One region of the Sporolactobacillus sp. BBK16-2 genome, then DNA from elsewhere that is predicted to be linked to it. Evidence: riboswitches for the same ligand, from Rfam matches in the RefSeq annotation. Region 1 holds a riboswitch; each other region holds the start of a gene.
What was found. Region 1 has a riboswitch for S-adenosylmethionine ahead of AC6F33_RS14055 (copper resistance CopC/CopD family protein). Riboswitches for the same ligand answer to the same signal wherever they lie in the genome.

Region 1 (5,329 bases):
GCGAACAGTCATCTGTCTGAGATGAGTGATGGCCTGTCCAAAATGGCTGAAGGACTTGAAAAAACGAAAAGCGGTCTTGACAGTGCCTCCTCAGGCATCGGAAAGATTGCCACCAATATGGATCAGGTAACGGACGGACTGGGGCAAATGAAATCCGGTCAGCAGAAGCTGGCAGATGGCCTTAACGGGTTCCATACATTCAGCGACAAGCTGGCGGATGTGAATAAAGGATTGGATCAACTATCGGGCGGCTTGGGAAAGACCAACGATTTCCTTTCACAGCTTAATACAAATCGAAACTTCTCGATACCGGATGAAGCACTGAAAGATAAGCAGTATCAGCAGGCATTGGATGCGTTCATGTCTAAAGACCGGACTATTTCCAAAATAACGGTGATTCTCGATAATGATCCGTATTCAAAGCAAGCTTTAACGACAATCAAGCACATGAATACAACGGTGCATAACGGAGTGAAGGGAACGACTTTGGCTGATGCAAAGGTAGCCGTTTCCGGGCCAAGCTCGACAACCTATGACACAAACAATGTTCTGACAAAAGATTTGAATCGCTTAACGATTATTGTACTCATCGGCGTGCTGCTCGTGCTGATCGTTGTGATGCGCTCCTTCTGGATCCCGGTGTTTATCACGGTGTCGCTAATGGGAGCATACTACGCGGCCATGTTTGTTTTGAACGCTCTGTTCATCAATCTGATTGGTCTGGAGGGGATTTCTTCATTCGTCCCATTCTTCGCCTTTATCGTGATCGTTGCTCTGGGTGTAGACTACAGCATCTTCCTGCTGGCACGCTATAAGGAATATCCACTGATGTCAGGCAAGGAAGCGATTGTCGAAGCCGCAAAACGAGTGGGTACCATAATTTTGTCAGCCTTCGTGATTCTTGGAGGAACCTTCGCGACACTGATGCCGTCAGGAATTGTGCTGCTGATTGAGCTGGCAACGGCTGTAATTACCGGTCTGATCGTACTCTGCTTCATAATGCTTCCGATCTTTGTCCCGGCGATGATTTCACTCTTTGATTCTCCGCCGAAGTTTAAAAGAAGCGCAGAGTCATCAGTGAGCGAATAAATAATTTTACGAATTGATCCTTTTAAAATGTAAATAAAAAAATGAAGGTGTCTCAAAGGTCTGCGACTATGAGACATCTTTTTTTCGTACCAAGATTAAGAACGTTTATAAAGGAGACCAGCCTGAGAAAACTCGGCCATTCATTGCCGAGATGAATCAGCGCCTTGGGTCTCCATTTTCTTGTTTGGAAACCGGTTCAATCATAGTGAAAGCGCGAACGCTTGTGCTGCTATTATGCTGTGAAAAGAGGTGAAACGATGACTTTAAAAGGGCTTAACGTATGAATCTACCCCACTAAAAAACAAAAACTATTCATCCAATGAAACTTTGGCTACAACCGTTTTGTTTGGGATCAGATGCTAAACATACTGATCGAACGGTATGAACATAATCCGAAAGCCACTTTTTTGATTACTTATGCTCTGAAATAATCTTTTAATAGCACTAAAACGTGACTATCCGTGGCTTAAAGATGCTGAAAGCATGAGTCTTCAGATCACCAATCGCGATTTGGTGGAAAGTACAAAAATTTCTTTAAGCAAAAACATGACTTAAGTCGAAGAAATCCTTCAAGCAATCCTATCAATGCAAATGCGTCAATCAGAATATAAAAACATACGAAAGTTCATTTGCTCTAAATACCGTTTTGAATCATCAAGCTTGTGCGCGAACAGACATTTCTGTTTCACACTGGTAGGAAAGTATAAGAAAACATTTAAAGGAAACGAGTGTAAGCGGTCCGAAAAAGCGCCGCGTCCTGCGGCTCACCGGACACTAGTCCGTCCATGGCCGTCGCAACTAAGTCTTCGCCTTCGCCAGGGGCTTGGCGAAGCCAAGTTTCCTAATAAATCATTGGGATCCTTAATTAAGTAACGCGGCCGGAATAAAATAAGCGGAGATTTTCCGGTTATATGCATCCTGGCGCTTGTTTCACAGGTGTATAAGGGTAATTTTTCCGCTTATACACAGAAAAACCCTCCATTTTCATGTTTTTCGATTTGATAAGCGGAATTTCTCCGTCTATTTAAGCAATTTTTTCATTCATTTTCCAATTAAGCGGAATTTTTCCGTTTATTTCTCGGATTGGACGCTTACCTGATCGCCCAACCAAATCTTATGACCTTATCGTCGTACCGACAAGGCAAAACGCTATACTTTCTTAACTTGTAAAAGAGACTTAGCCGCTGCTTGGATGTTCCAAGCAAGTATGAGATGTTACTAGAAGCTCGGAATTTTAATCCCGATGTAGTTCACGATCTTTGATTTGCTGAACGGGGATAAGCGGCTAAAATGGAGCTTCCGCATCTTGCGGAAGTAAGCGCTCGGACGCCTGCGGAGTGTCTCTGTTGATCGCAAGTCAGGGGGATAGTCTCGCAGACATTGACATTATTGAGAAATCACTATTGATACGGATTCCTATTTGTATTACAATGTGAAAAACACCAAAAACATATAATAATACTTGGAATAATAATGAGAGGAGGAAGATCATGGTGCGCAGGCGTTTCTTGTCTTTTAATAAGCTGGTACAGCAAAATATATCTGAAATGCTAAGTACAGAATCGGTGATGCAAGCATTAGAGGCGAAACTGGACCGAAGGCGTGTGGCAAAATTGGAAAACAGCAAGCCGCAAAGTAAAACTCGGTAAAATGATGACTAGTTTGGCGGGGTGCTGTGTTTGTTGAGAATTGAATATGAATTCTTATCCAGAGTGGGGGAGGGACTGGCCCAATGAACCCCGACAACCAACATGTTTGCATGCATGCACGGTGTCCATTCCAGAAACACTGAATGGTGTTTGAAGATGAGAAAGAACCAACGCAGCAAACCTTTCGCATCGTCGTTAGGCTTGTTTTTTTTAGATCAGACTTTTGTGCTCTTCGTGATGCAATTTTTTAGCTGTTTCATGCGGGGCCACGCACAACAATGATTCTGAAAGATCGGATGGTTAATTAACTATGAAACAAAAAATTAGTGCGTTTCTCGTTCTTATTTTTTTTCCTTTAATGTTTGCTAGTTTTGCATCGGCACACGCTTCTGTTGTGAAATCGAACCCTGCTCAGAATCAACAGGTAAACGGAAATCTTAAGAATGTCACGATTCAATTTAATGAAGAAATCCAACCGTCTTTTCTGACCTTGGAGGTTTTGAATCAAAAGGGCAGCCGTGTTGATACAGATCACGCGCAGCGTAACAAGAAGAACCGAAGCGTATTGGAAAATGGTGTAAAAAAGCAGCTTTCCAGCGGCTATTACCGGATGAATTGGAAAGTCGTATCGGCAGATGGGCATGCCGTTCACGGAACGATTGGTTTTCACGTTGGACAACCGAAAGAAAGTGCCGCAAATGTGCAGTCTTCCAGTGATACGCGGAGCGATCTTCCCGGTGCGGACCAACTCGTGATTCAATGGCTGATCTATCTTGGTTTGTCTTTCTTTTTTGGCATACTGTTCTTCCTGAAATTTTTCAATCCGGAACGAAATCTAGTGATTTTTAACCAAAAGGCGCTGCGGCGAACACTTTGGAGTGCCGCAGGGATTCTGCTGCTTGGCGTTCTGCTCGCGCTGCCGCTTCAAGTGACACGTAACGCTGATGTGAACTGGCTGCATGCGTTTTCGGGTAAAGCTGTTGGCGAAACGTTGCTGACGACCTCATTCGGTACACCATGGTTCCTACAAATCAGTAGTTTAATTCTGTGCATCTCCCTTCTTTTCTGGTTATTTCGCACGCAATCCGAGCGAACGGTTCGTGGACTCTTATGGGTGCTCATCGGCTTGTTGTTTGTCTTTTCTTTGTCCAAAGCATTTGTCGGCCATGCCGCTGGTACTGAGGATCAGGAATTGCGTGTTTGGGCTGTGGCTGCGGACTTTCTGCATCTGTCTGCCGCGTCAATCTGGATTGGGTCTTTACTTTGCCTTCTGCTTTTCCTGCCCAGATCGGTAAAAAACAATGATTCTCCTGAGCAGCAAAAAAAGATCTACTGGCAAACGTTGCATCGCTTTTCAAACGTTGCGCTTCTTTTAGTTGGGGTAATCTTTTTAACCGGCTTGATCGGCACGCTGATTCACTTGACGTCATTTCGAGCATTATATACCTCAACTTATGGCTGGATCATCATCATAAAAGCGGTTCTTCTGCTGCTCATGCTGCTGTTTGCGCTCTATTCGAACGTGCGCGTGAAGAAGCAGAGGGATTTTCTCAAGAAAAGTGTACTGGGCGAGCTTCTGATCGGGCTGACGGTTTTACTGGCTGCTGCTGTATTGACCAATGTTTCTCCTCCTGTCCCGAAACCGGCGGTCGACGATGGCACATTTGAGGGATTTAGTGCAAAATTCAACAATGGGAAACCAACAAAGAATACCAATCCGCCGACTGTATTGGAAGATCCGAAAAAAACGATACGGGCTAAGGAAAAGAACTATGTACTGACACTTCGCGTTGAACCGCTCAAACTCGGCCCCAATACGCTGTACTTAGATGTGCTTGATCAAGGGAAACGAGCGCACAATTTACAGCAGGTTGCCTTAAAGATCCGCTGCATTGACATGGATATGGGGGAAACCCAAGTCCAAGTGCCGCTAGCGAAACTTGGCAAGGGATTTGTTGTCAAAGACGCATTCGATATGAAGCATCGTTTTCTCATCAATGTCCATGTTCTTGATAAGGATTACCAGGCAGTCGATAAAGACTTCATTGTATCCATTAAATGAACAAGAAGGAGTAACCGATCAAATGAAAAAGTCTATCCAAACCATCACTGCTGCGTTCTTCTCTGGTGTACTCCTTTTCGCTTTTCACTACAGTGCATCAGCCCATGTAACCGTCAAACCGGTTCAGTCGATCACAGGATCGAGCGAAACGTATACAATAACTGTACCTACTGAAAAGAACATTCCGACGACTAAAGTGGCACTGCGCATTCCGAAAAGCGTTCAATTCTACAGTTACCAACCGGTGCCGGGATGGACGACTGAAGTAATCAAGAATGCGAGCGGACAGGCGCCAACGGTGATTTGGACAGCAAAGGGGAGCGGAATTGCGCCTGGAGCGTTCCAACAGTTTCAGTTTCGCGCACTGAACCCAAAACAAACCGGTGATCTCGCTTGGAATGCTTATCAAACGTACAAGGATGGCAGTGTTGTTGAATGGACAGGCAAAGAAAATGCCGAAACCCCTCATGCGATTACAAGCGTCGTTAAAAGCGAGGATACAGAGAGCGGCACACAAAATGGGAAAAGC
Region 2 (5,329 bases), 260 kb from region 1:
CAAGGTTGACTTGCCCGCACCGTTGTTGCCGACAATGGCGACCTGTTCGCCTTTGAATAGTGAAAGATTAATATTCTTTAAAACCTGCGCTTGTTTCTTATTCATCGATTTATAAGAAAAGCCGACCTGATCAAATCGGATGACCGGCTCTTCCTGAGCCTGTACGGGCTCAGGCTTTGTGACAGATGGCGTGCTTCGCGGAATCATTTCTTTGAAAAAAGCAACCGCTTCGTTTAAGGTGATCGGCACGTGATCGGCACCGAGCCGGCTGGCAGCCTGGGCTGCCTGAGGCGGGTAAATGTTCAATTCTGTTAATAGATCGACTTCAGACAGCGCTTGACGCATCGGCCGTTTCCAAATGACTGATCCCTTATTCAGCAGAAGAACCGTATCGCAGTATTCAGCGATAAATTCGGTATGGTGTTCAATCGATATGATTGTTTTTCCATACTGTTTATTCAACTTTTTCAAAACCTCATAGATCTCTTTGGCATGATAAGGGTCCAGTTGCGCCGTTGGCTCATCGATGACAATGATGTCTGGATTCATTGCCAGACAGCCGGCGAGTGCGAGCAAATGCTTTTGTCCGCCGCTCAGTTGCCAAACAAATTCATCCGCCAAATGGGCGAGCCCGACGAGTTCCAGTGCCCGGCGACCACGCTGCAAGTAATCCTCCATGCCGAAATTAAGCGGAGCGAACGAGGCATCTTCCAAAACACGCGCCTGAACAAGCTGATTTTCAAAGTCCTGGAATACATAGCCGACATGGCAGGATAGATCGGCGACGCTGCTGTTGAGTATATTCAATCCGTTTACAGTTACGGAGCCCTCAAAATCTCCGGTGTAAAAATGGGGAATCAACCCGTTAAAGAGCTTGCACAGGGTTGATTTTCCACTTCCGTTGCTGCCGATTACCGCAAGAAACTCGCCTTTTTCAACGGATAAGTTCATTTTTTTTAAAACCGGATGTTCGGCGCCTGGGTATTGAAAGGTCACGTTCTCCACATGAATGAGTTCATTCATTGGCCATACTGCGCTTCGCTTTGTTTTTTCCTGTAACAAGTACAATGATGGTGATCAGGGCAACGACAGCGGCTGCGGCCAGACTGATCCAAATTGCCGTGTCTCCAAATTCTGCTTCCCATTCAAAGATATCAATCCCGGCTTCAGACAGGAACTCGCATCCCATCGCGACAGCCGAAAGCAGGACACCGATGATGATGAAACGTGGTTTAAGGATGCCGCTGATCGGATATTTGGTCTTGTTATCGCGCGGCTTCATGCCGAGCAGCGGTTCGATTTTTCCATACAAACGCGGAACGAGGTAGAGCGTTGGCAGGAGGGCAAATAGGATCCCCGAGAACAGCACGTCATTCAGGAATGAGAAGCCCTCGATTGCAACTACACTTTGAGGAAGACCGGAAACGGCTTCAAAGTCATCGACGCCGATCCAGACCTTGGTAATATCTGAAATCATATTGAGAAATTGGTGAATAATCACACCGGTCATTGCGGCAATGCCGACTTGAACCCGGCTCTTGGGATTGTTAACGATGATTCCGGCAACATACATCGCCAAGGTGAAGATGACCAGTTTCTCTATTTCTCCGAAACCGCTGAACTGACCGAGCATCACTTCGCCGAAAATAACTTCACCGACAGATGCGCCGATTGCGGCATAGAAAGGATGGAACAGGATGCACAGCGTCAAAGGAATAAATGCGAAGTACTCAATTGAGAAATTAACAGGTCCGATATTTACTTCCGGTACAAGTTCGGTAATCATGTTGGATAATCCGTATAAAGACATCGACAAGATAAAAACCATCATTTTCTGGGGCTGGGTCAGCGTGTAGCGTTCTTTGATTTGCGTCATTGGTGTCCCTCCTGAATTTTAACTTCTCTTGTAGTATAGAAAATCACTGTTAATGAACCGTGGGAATCATGTGAATCTAGTGTAAATAAATTATTATTTTCTATAATAATGTAATTTTATTTTCATAGAACTGCGAAATCAGCGACGCTAATGCTATGATGAAAGCAAAAAAAGGTGATCTCATGAGTCGCAGTCCCATTAATATCAGCCTGCTTTCGCCGACACATCTGAAAATTGCCCAATGGCTGCAGCACAATGAATCAGCAGTTATGCTGTTGACTGAAAAAGAAATCGCTAAAGAATCAGGAGTGAGCATTGCCTCTGTTTCCCGTTTTTGGATGATGATTGGGTTTAAAAATTTGAAAGATTACAAGCGGAAATTAAGAGAAGATCTTGAAATTACGCCGGCAAAAAAAATGATGAACACCATTGACGATCTTGAACACACCAAATTACAGATTCATCATTTGAATAAGAGTGTCCAGCTCCTGCAGGTGACGTTGAATCATTTCAACAAGGCTTATTTCGAGCGTGCGGTTACTTTGATTCAGGAAGCGAAGAAGCTCTATATTTATGCTCCGGGACCATCGATCGGCCTTGCGGAATTGCTGAATTACCGGTTGGCTCGGTTTGGCGTAACGGTTGTTATCCTGCGCAAATGGGGGAGCGAGCTGCTCGAGGATTTGGTCCATATTGACAAAAACTGCGTCGTGTTGATTTTTGCTTTTTCACGAATATTAAAGGAAGGAGACGTGCTGCTGGATTATGGAGCATCAGCAGGCTATCGGACGATTGTCATTACCGATCAGCCGGTGCTTCGGACGCATCATGCCTTCGATGCTCTTTTGTTTGCGAGTCGAGGAGAAAAGGATGAATTTCATTCCATGATTGCAGCGACTTACCTAGTTGAGAATCTGATCTTGTCGCTCAGTGAGAAACAGCAAGACAAAAATATGCAGAGATTGGATCAATTGAGCGCTTTGAGAAAAAAGTATAAGGATGACTTGCCAAGATGAGTATGTAAAAAGTATTTGACACCCCTGAGGTATTCCACATATAATGATGTCAAAAGTATTTTACATAACGAGGTGTCTTGACATGTCGGATTTCATTAAAAGCTCACTGCTTGAATGGAGTGTATACGCTTTACTCGGACTTATCCTGTTTTTCGTGATTGATTGGCTGACCGGAGATGGGCTTGTTTTTTCAGGACGCACTCAGGATGAACGAAAGCAGATGATTAAAAGGAAATCAATTGTCAGCAGCTGGCTTGCGCTCTTAATGCTTTTTGCTGCTGATTTCGTGCGGGATTATTTTCACCTAGGAACTGTTTCTGGACTGTCCCTAAAATATCCGGCGGGGTTTTATTTAGTTGCGGCGCTTGCAAGCTATTTTATTTTTTACGCGTTTAACAGCTGGAAAATGAGAGCCTGAGGTTGGGAGCACGAAATTGTGAAAAATCAGATTCGCGAGCTGCGGGTTACATTAAAACTCTCGCAGGATGAACTCGCAAAAAAATGCAATGTATCAAGGCAGACAATTAACGCGATCGAAAACAATAAATACGATCCGACATTGAAGCTTGCGTTTCGCCTTGCGCATGTGCTGAATAAACGAGTGGACGAACTTTTTCTAAATGAATAAGGTCTTGAAAAAATAGGCGCACTAGTGTACACTAATCAACAACTGAATGAGACATTTTGATTCTTATCAAGAGAAGCCGAGGGACTGGCCCGATGACGCTTCAGCAACCGTCGCTGATTTACGAATGGCGACAAGGTGCTAATTCCAGCAGGCTGCGTGCGGCCTGAGGGATAAGAAGATACCGGCAAACCAAGCCTTCTTCTTATTGCGAAGAAGGCTTTTTATTTTACCTATTTTTGAATTGTATAAGCGACTCACGATCTATCTGGTGAACTTAAATGTATTTGTTTTGAAGGGAGAATGGCGACATGGCATCGTATAAGACAGAAACAAAATTAACACAAATCGGGAATGGTTTTGATGAATTGGGTGCAGTCAACGCGCCAATTTATCTATCTACCGCTTATAAACATGAAGGAATCGGCATCTCAAAAGGCTATGACTATACGCGCACGGGCAATCCGACACGATCTATTTTGGAGAAGGCAATTGCCGATATAGAAGGCGGTCAGGAGGGCTTTGCCTGCAGCTCAGGAATGAGCGCGATTCAGCTCGCTTTTTCATTATTCAGCTCGGGGGATCATATTATTGCTTCAAGAGATCTCTATGGCGGTACCTTCCGCTTTTTTGAGATTCTGAGTAAGCAGTACCATCTCTCATTCTCTTATTGGGACGGCGAAAATCTGGGTGAATTAGCTGATCTTGTCTGTCCGGAGACAAAAGCAATTTTCATTGAAACACCAACCAATCCGTTGATGCACGAGGTTGATCTATCGGCAATCGCAAAGATTACGAAAAAAAATGAATTGCTGCTTATCGTTGACAATACATTTTACACACCGATTCTGCAACGCCCGATTGAACAGGGAGCCGACATTGTCGTGCACAGTGCAACAAAATATTTGGCCGGACATAATGATGTGCTTGCAGGTCTTGTGATCTCAAATCGAACAAAAGTTACTGAGAAACTGCGACTCTATCATAATTCATGTGGCGTGGTTCTTGATCCGTTTGATTCGTGGCTTCTGATACGTGGCTTGAAAACGCTCGCCCTGCGTATGCGCCAGCATCAGGAGAACGCACGCAAGATTGTTGCCTATCTCGAGAAGCAGCCGCTTGTGACCAAGGTGCTTTATCCAGGCAAAGGCGGAATGGTCAGCTTTGAATTAACCGCGCCGGATTATGTCGAACCTTTTCTCAAATCGCTGCACTTGATCACCTTTGCCGAAAGTCTCGGTGGTGTTGAAAGTCTGATTACCTATCCGGCAACGCAGACTCATGCAGATATTCCCGAAGCTCTGCGTCTTGAATACGGCCTGTCTAATTCATTGCTTCGTCTTTCGACCGGTATTGAGCACCCGGACGATTTGATTAGCGATTTGAATCAAGCATTTCAGACGTTAAAAGAAGAGGTGACCGCACATGAGTGAATCGATTCATTTTTCTACCAAACTAATAAAAGAAACGGTTGCTGTCGATCCACAAACAGGGGCGGCAAATGTGCCTGTTTATTTATCATCAACCTTTCATCAAAAGGACTTTGATCATTATGGTAAGTATGACTATACACGGTCCGGAAATCCAACGCGTGAAGCACTTGAAGATGCGATTGCTGCCTTGGAAGGCGGCGTTCGCGGGTTTGCATTCGCGTCTGGAATGGCTGCGATTTCTACGGCATTTTTACTCCTTTCTGCGGGTGATCACGCCATTGTTCCGAAGAATGTGTATGGAGGTACCTTTCGGATTCTGACCCAGGTCCTCGGTCGTTTCGGAATTGATCATACGTTTGTCGACACAACAAACCTTGAT
Region 3 (5,329 bases), 570 kb from region 1:
CCGCTCGCCGTAGAACAACTCAAAGACTCTGAAGTGAAGGTATGTACGGTTATCGGTTTCCCGCTCGGAGCGGCAACAAGCGAAGCAAAGGCATTTGAAACAAGGGATGCGATCGTCAAAGGCGCTGAGGAAGTAGACATGGTCATTAATATTGGCGCTTTGAAAAGCGGACAAGAAGAAAAAGTTCAGGCAGACATTCATGCCGTTGTGCAAGCGGCCGAAAAACAGGCGCTTGTTAAAGTAATCATCGAAGCCTGTTTGTTAACCGATGATGAGAAGGCGCGTGCTTGTCAGTTAGCTGTTCAGGCGGGAGCGGATTATGTGAAGACATCAACCGGATTTTCTACCGGAGGTGCAACCGTTGAAGATGTTGCGCTCATGCGTCAGACGGTGGGTGAAAATGTCGGCGTCAAAGCGGCAGGCGGCATTCATTCGAAAGCAGATGCCGAAGCAATGATCGCTGCTGGTGCTTCTCGGATTGGTGCAAGCTCAGGGGTTAAAATCATTGCTGAGGCAAACGGAAACGGGAATACGCTTTAATAAAGACTTGAATTAATTGTGTATAGTGTGGTATACTTTTTGTCGTGCCGAATGAGTGGGATTGTTCCCGTTCAACTGTTGCACGATGATTATAGGGCGTTGGGCAAGTGGTTAAGCCAATGGATTCTCATTCCATGATCGCGGGTTCAATTCCCGTACGCCCTCTATAAACGAAAAGCAGCCATCCGGTTAAGACGGATGGCATTTATTTTTACTTTCGTTATTGTAAGCGTTTACATATTGAGCTACAATAAAGAAGGAAAATGTGAACAGAATGTGACGATGCAATGAGTAATTTTTGAGCATATAAAAAAATAATGAAAGGACGTGATGATTTTGGCTAAAAAAAGAATTGTCATTCTTGGAGCAGGTTATGGAGGATTGCGCACATTAAAGAAATTGCAAAAAATGAAACCAAATGCAGACCTTATTCTTATTGATAAGAACAATTACCATTGTGAAACGACTTCACTTCATGAGGTTGCAGCCGGGACATCGAATTCAGATGAAATTTGCTATTCACTTAATCTTGTTATTGATCAAAAGCAGACAACATTTATTCAGGGTACTGTCCTGCATGTGGACAAGGAAGCAAGACAGGTCTTCCTGAAGGATCATGATCCTGTTTCCTATGACTATTTGCTGATTGGATTGGGTTTTGAACCGGAATATTTCGGTATCAAAGGCATGAATCGCTATGGTCTGTCCATCGCAGATATTCCTTCTGTAACGAAAATAAAAGATCATATTGAAAATCAGTTTGAAAAATGGAGTAATGATCATCGTCCGGAGCATTTGGTGATTGCAGTCGGCGGTGCAGGGTTTACAAGTTTTGAATTTTTGGGAGAACTGACTCATCGCATTCCGAAACTTATTGAACAGTTCCAAGTGGATCGGAGTTTAGTACGTATCCTGTGTATTGAACCAACGCCTCATGCGCTTCCGATGTTCAATCGAAAATTGGCGGAATACGGCGCACATAAGCTGAGCGAGAACGGTGTTGAATTTATAATCGGCAGGGTCAGCGGTATTGATGCTGAACGGATCTATTACAAATCAGGTGATCAAATCAAAACGCTTCAGGCCGGTACATTTGTTTGGACCGGGGGAGTCAGCGGAAGTTCTGTTGTCAGTGCATCGGGATTTGCGCAGCGCCGCGGTCGCGTGATTGTTAACGATGACTTATCTGTTCCTGATCATCCGGAAATTCTGATTATAGGCGATTGTTCAGCTGTCATTAATCCGGAAGATGGTCGTCCCTATCCGACCACCGCGCAAATTGCGATGCAGCAAGCGGATTGTGCGGCATATAACTTGAATGCAAGGATTGAGGAAGCGTCGACAAAGCCGTTTGTCTTTAAATTTATGGGCACCGTGTGTTCGCTTGGCCGCAATGATGCGGTCGGAGAAATTATGGGCAGAAATCTCAAAGGCCGACCGGCATCCATTATGAAAAAAGTGATTGAAAACCGATCGCTGGCAAAAATCGGCGGTGTTGAAACCATGATAAAAAAAGGGAGATTCAGCCTGAACAAATAAAAAATAATAAGGAGCCTGCAAACTAAATCATTTGCAGGCTCCTTCTAGTTAATAACCCCCGATAGCTTTACTCTTTGTCTATTCTATTATTTAGCTGCGACCGCGTCCGGAACTTTTGCCAATGCCTGTTCCAGATCATAGATGATGTCGTCAACGCTTTCGATACCAATGGATACACGAATCAGTTCGGGTGTTACACCGGTAAAGGCCTGTTCTTCCGCAGTCAATTCAGCATGTGTCGTGCTTGCCGGATGAATGATCAGCGATTTTGCATCGGCCACATTGGCGAGCAATGAGAACAGCTTTACATTGTTGATTAATGTCTTACCCGCTTGTAGTCCGCCTTTCACGCCAAATGTGAAAATGGATCCGGGACCTTTTGGAAAGTATTTTTTTGACAGTTCTTTGTATGGGTTGCCATCAAGTTCAGGATAGTTTACCCATGTGATTTTCGGATGATTGTTTAAAAACTCAGCAACTTTGCGTGCATTTTGAACATGGCGTTCCACACGCAGGGAAAGAGATTCCAAGCCTTGCAGGAACAGGAATGCATTCTGCGGGCTGACTGTTGCGCCTGTGTTGCGCAGCAGCTGAATACGTGCTTTTGCAGCGAATGAAGCAGGTGCGAGATCAGCATAGACCAAGCCGCCGTAGCTTTTGTCCGGTGTCGTGAAATCAGGGAATTTGCCACTTGCCCGCCAGTCAAATTTTCCTCCGTCAACGAGAATGCCTCCGATAGCAGTTCCGTGGCCACCAATAAATTTCGTAGCAGAATGGACAACGACATCTGCGCCGAATTCGATTGGACGAACGAGGTAAGGTGTTCCGAAGGTGTTGTCAACAATGAGAGGAATTTTATTTTCGTGTGCGATATTGGCAACGGCTTCGATATCGAGAATATTGATTTTCGGGTTACCAATCGTTTCACCGTAGAGTGCTTTTGTATTATCACGGATTGCTGCGCGGAAATTTTCCGGATCATCCGGATCAACGAATGTGACATCAATACCGAGTTTTTTCAAAGTGACATTGAACAATTCATACGTACCACCGTACAAGGTAGAGGCAGCAACAATATGATCACCGGCATTTGCAACATTCAAAATGGCGTACGTAATCGCCGCAAGTCCTGAAGAGGTGGCAAGAGCTGCGGATCCGCCTTCAAGCTGAGCAACGCGCTGTTCAAAGACATCTTCAGTTGGGTTCATAATGCGTGCATACACATTGCCCGGCCTTTTCAATTGAAAGAAGTCTGCTGCTTCGTCTGCATCCTTGAATACAAATGAAGTAGTCTGATAGATTGGTACGGCACGTGCACCTGTTGCAGGATCAGGCACTTGACCTGCGTGTACCTGCAAAGTCTCAAAACCATATTTTCTTTCCTCTGCCATGTTCATCTCTCCCTATGTTCTTTAAGTTTTACATTAAATAAAATCTTAGAAAAAAGGGTGCGCAGATTAAAAGACCGCTTCCCGCAGAGTAGATAGGGAAGCGGCCTTATTCGCCGGTTCTTTTCTTATCTGCCAGAATTTAATCTGCTGGAATTAACACCATACACATCAAACGTGCTGGTTGTCGGGCTTCGTCGGGCCAGTCCCTCCGCCACTCTTGATAAGATTTATTTAATTGTGTACAGTTTATCGTGCTGTGTTTTATTTGTCAAGCAATAAATACAAGTAATTTGATATGTTTAATCAAAAATAAAGAAAAAGGCGAATGCGTGAAGCATTCGTCTCTTTCTGATAGAATGACAGACCTGATTAATAGAGACCGTCAACTGTTTCTTTTGTGCTGATGTAGATATTCTTCGTTTGCGTATAAGCATCAAGAATACTCTTATACGTTTCACGGCCGATACCGGATTTCTTGTAGCCGCCGAATGGAGCACCTGCAGGAAGCTGGTTGTAGGTGTTGACCCACATACGACCGGTACGTACGCTGCGAGCGACACGGAGTGCCTTGTTGATATCTTGTGTCCATACCGCACCGCCAAGACCGTAATCCGATTGGTTTGCGAGTTTAATTGCTTCATCTGCATCTTTAAATTTGATAACCGTTGCAACCGGTCCGAAGATTTCTTCCTGAGCGATTCGCATGTCGTTATTTGCGTCTGCAAGAAGCGTTGGGGCCATGAAGACACCTTTATCGAGGTTGTTGTCCGTCAGCTGGCATCCGCCGGTCACAAGCTTTGCGCCTTCATCCTGGCCGATCTTAACATATTCCAAGATCTTTTCCAGTTGCCGTTTGTTGACTTGAGCACCCATTTGAACGCCGTCTTCCCAAGGCAAACCGACATTAACTTTCTCGAATGCATCTTTTAGTGCGCTAACGAATTTATCATAGATGCCTTCTTGAACGAAGATTCGTGAACCTGCACAGCATACTTGGCCTTGATTGAATAGAATGCCGAGCTGTGCGCCTTCAATGGCACGTTCCCATGGAGCGTCATCAAAGAAAATGTTGGCCGATTTGCCGCCGAGTTCAAGGGTTGCCGGAATCAAGCGCTTTGCAGCTGCCGCGGCAACTTCATAACCGATTTGGGTTGAGCCGGTGAACGCAAGCTTTGCAAAGCCGGGATGATGCAGCATATAATCGCCGGAATCAGAGCCGCGTCCGGTAATAACATTCACGACTCCTGCTGGGAGTGCCTGATCGAAAATTTTAGCCAATTCGAGCAGACTCAGTGATGTTGAAGAAGATGGGTGAATGACAACCGTGTTTCCTGCTGCAATTGCAGGAGCAATCTTCCAAGCGGCCATCAGCAATGGGAAGTTCCAAGGAACAATTTGCCCAACGACACCAATAGGTTCCTTTAGATTGATGGTCAATGTATTTTCGTCAAGTGCGTTAGCCGTGCCTTCTTCGGAACGGATAACACCGGCAAAATAGCGGAAGTGATCTGAACTTGCCGGAACGTCAATTCCCTTTGTTTCACGAAGCGGTTTGCCGTTATCTAATGTTTCAACAAGTGCCAGGTGATCAGCGTTTTCATCAATTAAATCAGCGATCTTAAGCAACAGAGTACTTTTCTCTTGAACGCTGACATCCTTCCATGTGTCAAATGCTTTTGTAGCTGCTTCCACAGCTGCGTCTACATCGGCATGACTCGCGTCAGTGAATTCAGTCAGCTTTTCACCGGTGCTAGGATTGTAGCTTGCTATTTTTTTACCTTCAGAGCCTTCAACCCATTTACCGCCGATATATAGTTTGTATTCAGTATCTACTGCGTGTTCCAGGACTGTGTCTTTAA
Region 4 (5,329 bases), 1.7 Mb from region 1:
AATAAGATCAGGATGGTTTGATCATGCTTTGATTAATGCTTATTTAGGAAACTGTTGTTGTGCATACTGCATAAACTGCTGCTGTGTCTGCTGGATTTTCTGTGGATCTTGCGACTCCATTTTGTACCAGCCTTTGTTGAACATCAAATTGAAGAGGTCACGTTGATGATCGCATGTCTGATCAAAAACCCCTTTGACATCCTGATACAACGATTGGTGACTGGCTTCCTGAAGCGCATGAACGTAAGAGGTACACAGATATTTTTCCGTAAGAAGTACATCATTCAGATAATCGCGATCATTCATCTGCGGTGTCTTAGGAACTTGCGTCTCTGTGTTTTGAATTGGCATGGATTGTACCGGTTGTTTTTCCATCATCGTGCCATTCCCCCTGCCATCGCAGTTGCTTGAACATGTTTACCCAAATGATTGAGGATGTTTTGATAATGACGCATGTGCAACTGACATGTTCGATTCATCGCCTGAATCACATCCTGATCCTGACACAATGAAGCGTAAGCATTTGCTTTTTTAATGATCTCGAGGTTCCAAGACAGGATGTCTTCAATGTAAAGAAAATCCTTTGTCGATAAAATCGCAGGTGGTTGTGCGAAATTCATTGGAGTCTGCCCGCTCTGTTGCTGAATGTTCATGTGTTTTTCACACTCCTATATAGTTGTGGTGGCGGTGCTCTCTGTTAGTATGTCCGGTCGGCATCAAAAAATTTGGTTGAAGCAACTGTTTTTTTGTGTTGTTTTTTGCATGGTTCATGACGGCAGGTATAATAAAAGAAGATCATTTAGGGGAAGAGAAAGGATGAGTAAAGTGCTGACCATGTATAGCTATCCGCCATGCGGAACGTGCCGAAAAGCGAAGAAATGGCTGGATGAACATTCAATTCCATATGAAGAAATCAATATTGCCGATCATCCGCCCGACTACGATGTACTGAGGCAATTGGTTGACAAAAGCGGGCTTCCGATCGGAAAATTTTTCAACACGAGCGGAAAGCACTATCGTGAAGGCGATTTTAAAAATCGTAAGAAGAATGAACCAGAAGAAAAATGGCTTGAATGGCTTGCTGAAGACGGTATGCTGATCAAACGACCGCTTGTCTATGACAAAAATAAAGCAACGGTTGGGTTCAGCGAAACACTGTTTGAAAACGAATGGATGAAACGTTGAAAATGTGAATGAAATTCATTTGTTTTATCTGCCAAATTTTACGCTATAATAGAAGTATCGTTAAGATGTAAGGAATATCCAGTACCTGAAAACGGAGGCAAAATAATGAGTGTACCTACAGATTTGCTGTATTCAAAGGATCATGAATGGGTTAAGAAAGAAGCGGATGGTAAAGTCCGTATCGGTATCACAGAGTTTGCTCAAAAAGAACTCGGAGATATTGTTTTTGTTGAACTTCCGGATATTGGTGCGGAACTTGGCTCAGGCGATTCATTCGGCAGTGTGGAATCGGTAAAAACGGTTTCTGAACTCTATGCGCCAGTAAGCGGCGTTGTTGCAGCAATTAATGAGGAACTTGAAGATTCACCGGAATTTGTTAATGAATCGCCTTATGAAAAAGCTTGGATGGTTGAACTCGAATCTGTTGATGCGTCAAGCTTTGATAATCTTCTGGATGCTGCAGCATATGAGAAATTGATCGGTTAACGAAAGGCATATGCAGGCAATAAGGCACTTATAAAGTCACTCACAAAATAGTTTAATAATCCTTGTCATCTTTTTGTTACCAGATTGTCGCTTTCTTTTCAATAGGGAAGCATGGTATAAATGAGGCAAGGGTTTTTTGCTTTTTCGACAAAATCCTCGAACAATGGGACATTAACAAAAGTTTTTGACAATAGTCCTACATTTCCATGGGACATGTTATTGTAAAAAAAAGATGGTCAACAGATTTGATTTTTACCATTTGGAATTGATCAAAGACTTAAAGACCAAAGCGAGAGGTGAGTGTTTTGATGAGCGCAAACCAGTTAACATTAGGCGGAGCGTTTAATATTTCGCTTGAAACGAATATTTTTCAGGTACAGCAAGGCGATGAATCCTTGCGAAACTCAATTATCGAATCATACCAGCCTTTTATTAAAAAGGTTGTTTCTAAAGTATGCAATCGTTTTATAGATCAGACAATGGATGAATTCAGTATCGGTTTAGTTGCGTTTAACGAAGCAATTAACCAGTACCAAAAAGGGCAGGGAAGTAAGTTTTTGACTTTTGCAGACATGGTCATTCGACGCAGAATTATTGATTTCATTCGCAAAGAATCCCGCCAAGTACGCCATATTTATTTGGATCAGACAAAACAGACCGATGAAAACACGATGGAAGAAAGTTTCATCGAACAGCAAGCTGCTATTGATCACTTTGAAGAGCAGCGGCGGATTAACGAGCGTATGGAGCAAATCGAAAGCTATCAAACACTGCTGCTCGAATACGGTATTACATTTGATGTGTTGAGCAAGCATTGCCCGAAGCATGCGGATGCGCGTGAAAATGCAAAAGTATCGGCAAAAAGGCTGGTTGAGCACAAGGAATTAGTAACTTATTTAAAGAAAAAGAAGCAGCTGCCGATAAAAGATTTGTTACAATTTGTATCGTGTAGCCGCAAAACGATTGAAAGGAATCGAAAATATATAATAGCATTGTCGCTGATCTATATTGGCGGGTTCAGTGCATTAAAGTCATATATTGAACCGGAATTAGAAACGGTTCAGTGACCGAGAAAGGTGGGGAGGAAAACTGATTAATCAGGGTGTACTCGTGTCCAAAAAGGGGAGGCGTGCTGTCATTCTGACTGATGAAGGCGACTTCAAATCGGTCAGGCTCAGACGCATGGCTGATCTTTCTATTGGACAAACGGTACGTTCCAAACACCTTGCCCGATTTAACTTTCTTCCCAAATCGATACTGACGCCGATCATCGCACTTGGATTTTCGCTGCTTTGTTTTATTCCGTTGTCGCATAGTACTTATGCGCCTCCTGGGCCGGTAGCTGCATATGTGTATTTTGATTTAAAGGCAAGTATCGAAGCGAGTGTAGATCGTAATATGCAGGTTATCTCTGTACAGCCTTTAAACAGTGAAGCAAGACAACTGCTTCAGAGTATCCCTGTCGTCCAAAAGATGCCTCTTCAGCAGTTCAGTTCAGCACTCTTCTCAAAACTGAGGAACGAAGGCGTTTCAGATAAGCGATCGCTTTGTTTAGTTACAACAGTTTTGACGAATCAAATCGGCCGCTCGCAAAAATCAGTATTTACAGAGGGCTTGACCGCATCTTTTAATCGCGGAGCAAGTCAATCCCTTCAAGCGAACGGAATTGGAATTGAGTGGCTTCAAGCATCTCTTGAACGAAAAAAGGATGCCGAAGCACGAGGCCTGTCTGTTGGAAAGTATCTGCTTTATTTGCAAGCGAATGCGTACGGCAAGACGCTCTCGCTTGAAGATGCCCAACAATTATCCACTGAGAAGATGCGCGAAGTATCAGGAGCTGTTTCACTGCCATGGCATTCGTTGATTAGAGAACGGAATAATACTCAAGGAAGCAGACCATCTACGGAGCAAGCGTCCTTTAGGGCCAATCAACTTAAACCGCTCTTTCAAAATCCTTTTCAGGTCGGTGAGGCGGCTAAAAGCAGGGAGAACAGCAGCTATAATTATTTGAACACTCGAATAGCGGGTTATGCCTGATTTTTGTCTATGAAGATCCAAGCAGAGAAACATCTGCTTGGATTTTTTAATATGCATAATCGGGTATCTGTTAAGAGAAAAAATGGTTTGACAGCTTGAGTTATGCGTGGTAAATTATTAACACTCAATTGAATAGAAAAACTCTTATCCAGAGAGGCGGAGGGACTGGCCCGATGATGCCCGGCAACCTAATTGCAGATCGTTGCAATAAAGGTGCTAATTCCTTCAGAAACAAATGTTTCTGACAGATGAGAGAGGCGAATCCCACCTCTCTCAAGGCGGGTTTTTTTATTGGTTGAAACAAAAATCGGAGAGAGGGATGCCACCAAGTAGAATACAGATTAAATGCCAAGTAAAAACGTAGGATAAGTTTTTACGACTGTAATAATTGAAAGCGGTGAACGAAGTTGATTCAATTAAGCAATGTTGAAAAAACGTTTCGGACTGATCAGGGTCCGGTGCGTGCACTATCGGATGTTAGCCTTGCTATTCAGGAAGGGGAAGTGTTCGGCATTATTGGCTATAGCGGTGCCGGCAAGAGCACACTCATTCGGATGATTAATCTGCTTGAGAAACCGACGTCAGGAACGATCACGATTGATGGTCGAAGTCTTACAGACTTGGATGAGCGCCAGCTGCGTGAAGAACGTCGGTCAATTGGAATGATCTTTCAGCATTTCAACTTGCTGTGGTCGCGGACTGTTGCTGAGAATATTGCTTTCCCATTAGAATTAACGAAGCTGAAAAAGAAACAAAGAGAAGATCGGATTGCCGAATTGATTCGGATGGTTGGACTTGAAGGCAAAGAGTCTGCGTATCCATCACAACTGAGCGGCGGTCAAAAACAGCGTGTAGGCATTGCACGAGCACTGGCTAACAATCCGAAGGTCCTTCTTTGTGATGAAGCGACATCGGCACTTGATCCAAAAACAACCGATTCAATTCTTACCCTTCTGTCGGAAATTAATAAGACGCTTGGACTGACGATCATACTGATTACTCATGAAATGACTGTAATTCGAAAAATATGCGATCGTGTGGCTGTGCTTGACGGCGGTAAAATTGTTGAGCAAGGAACAGTTGAGTCTGTGTTTTCGAATCCGCAACAAACCATTACTCAAGAATTCGTAGGCAACCATACTGGGAAAAGTACACCGATTCAAATCAAAGTTTCCGATGTGATACATACTGAGGGAACTGTAATCAGTCTTTCGGCTGCTGACCAAGCCACGTTTCAACACAGCTTATCGCGGCTGCTCGGGAACACGAACCTATCGGTAAAGGTGCTTGGATTAGCATACGGAGCGAACACTCAATCGGAGCATACAATCGTTTCCATTCAAGGGGCTTCAGAATCCATTAGAAAAGCGATCAACGTTCTGCGTTCAGAAGGCGTGAGAGTTGAGGTGACAAAGGAAAATGTTTGAGTGGTTACAAAATGTTGATTGGCCAAGTATGTGGCTGTCTACCGGTCAAACGCTCTATATGACAGCTATCTCCGGTGTGTTTACATTTTTTTTAGGAGTCGCTTTAGGGCTTTTACTTTACTTAACGGCAAAAGGCGGACTCTATGAGAATCAGATTATCTACAGGTTTATTGCTTCATTCGTCAATGTGTTTC

Region 2: linked by a shared signal. The riboswitch ahead of AC6F33_RS15425 (PLP-dependent transferase) and the one ahead of AC6F33_RS14055 (copper resistance CopC/CopD family protein) in region 1 are both predicted to bind S-adenosylmethionine.
Region 3: linked by a shared signal. The riboswitch ahead of AC6F33_RS16785 (O-acetylhomoserine aminocarboxypropyltransferase/cysteine synthase family protein) and the one ahead of AC6F33_RS14055 (copper resistance CopC/CopD family protein) in region 1 are both predicted to bind S-adenosylmethionine.
Region 4: linked by a shared signal. The riboswitch ahead of AC6F33_RS05920 (methionine ABC transporter ATP-binding protein) and the one ahead of AC6F33_RS14055 (copper resistance CopC/CopD family protein) in region 1 are both predicted to bind S-adenosylmethionine.

What each region holds. Positions count from the first base shown of each region.
Region 1 covers NZ_CM187611.1:2,837,102-2,842,430, reverse strand. Annotated here, with positions in the region: gene AC6F33_RS14065 (MMPL family transporter) at 1-1,089, shown strand, start outside; gene AC6F33_RS14060 (FbpB family small basic protein) at 2,580-2,738, shown strand; SAM riboswitch class I at 2,790-2,901, shown strand; gene AC6F33_RS14055 (copper resistance CopC/CopD family protein) at 3,049-4,800, shown strand; gene AC6F33_RS14050 (YcnI family copper-binding membrane protein) at 4,823-5,329, shown strand, end outside.
Region 2 covers NZ_CM187611.1:3,097,406-3,102,734, reverse strand. Annotated here, with positions in the region: gene AC6F33_RS15450 (ABC transporter ATP-binding protein) at 1-1,023, opposite strand, end outside; gene AC6F33_RS15445 (DUF8171 family membrane protein) at 1,016-1,876, opposite strand; gene AC6F33_RS15440 (MurR/RpiR family transcriptional regulator) at 2,059-2,892, shown strand; gene AC6F33_RS15435 (hypothetical protein) at 2,975-3,310, shown strand; gene AC6F33_RS15430 (helix-turn-helix transcriptional regulator) at 3,326-3,520, shown strand; SAM riboswitch class I at 3,581-3,697, shown strand; gene AC6F33_RS15425 (PLP-dependent transferase) at 3,829-4,950, shown strand; gene metC (cystathionine beta-lyase) at 4,943-5,329, shown strand, end outside.
Region 3 covers NZ_CM187611.1:3,402,785-3,408,113, reverse strand. Annotated here, with positions in the region: gene deoC (deoxyribose-phosphate aldolase) at 1-540, shown strand, start outside; tRNA gene AC6F33_RS16795 (tRNA-Glu) at 634-705, shown strand; gene AC6F33_RS16790 (NAD(P)/FAD-dependent oxidoreductase) at 877-2,079, shown strand; gene AC6F33_RS16785 (O-acetylhomoserine aminocarboxypropyltransferase/cysteine synthase family protein) at 2,166-3,470, opposite strand; SAM riboswitch class I at 3,593-3,697, opposite strand; gene AC6F33_RS16780 (aldehyde dehydrogenase family protein) at 3,840-5,329, opposite strand, start outside.
Region 4 covers NZ_CM187611.1:1,177,057-1,182,385, forward strand. Annotated here, with positions in the region: gene AC6F33_RS05890 (spore coat protein) at 40-375, opposite strand; gene AC6F33_RS05895 (hypothetical protein) at 375-653, opposite strand; gene AC6F33_RS05900 (Spx/MgsR family RNA polymerase-binding regulatory protein) at 817-1,185, shown strand; gene gcvH (glycine cleavage system protein GcvH) at 1,291-1,671, shown strand; gene sigI (RNA polymerase sigma-I factor) at 1,980-2,738, shown strand; gene AC6F33_RS05915 (anti-sigma factor domain-containing protein) at 2,764-3,708, shown strand; SAM riboswitch class I at 3,850-3,963, shown strand; gene AC6F33_RS05920 (methionine ABC transporter ATP-binding protein) at 4,116-5,135, shown strand; gene AC6F33_RS05925 (methionine ABC transporter permease) at 5,128-5,329, shown strand, end outside.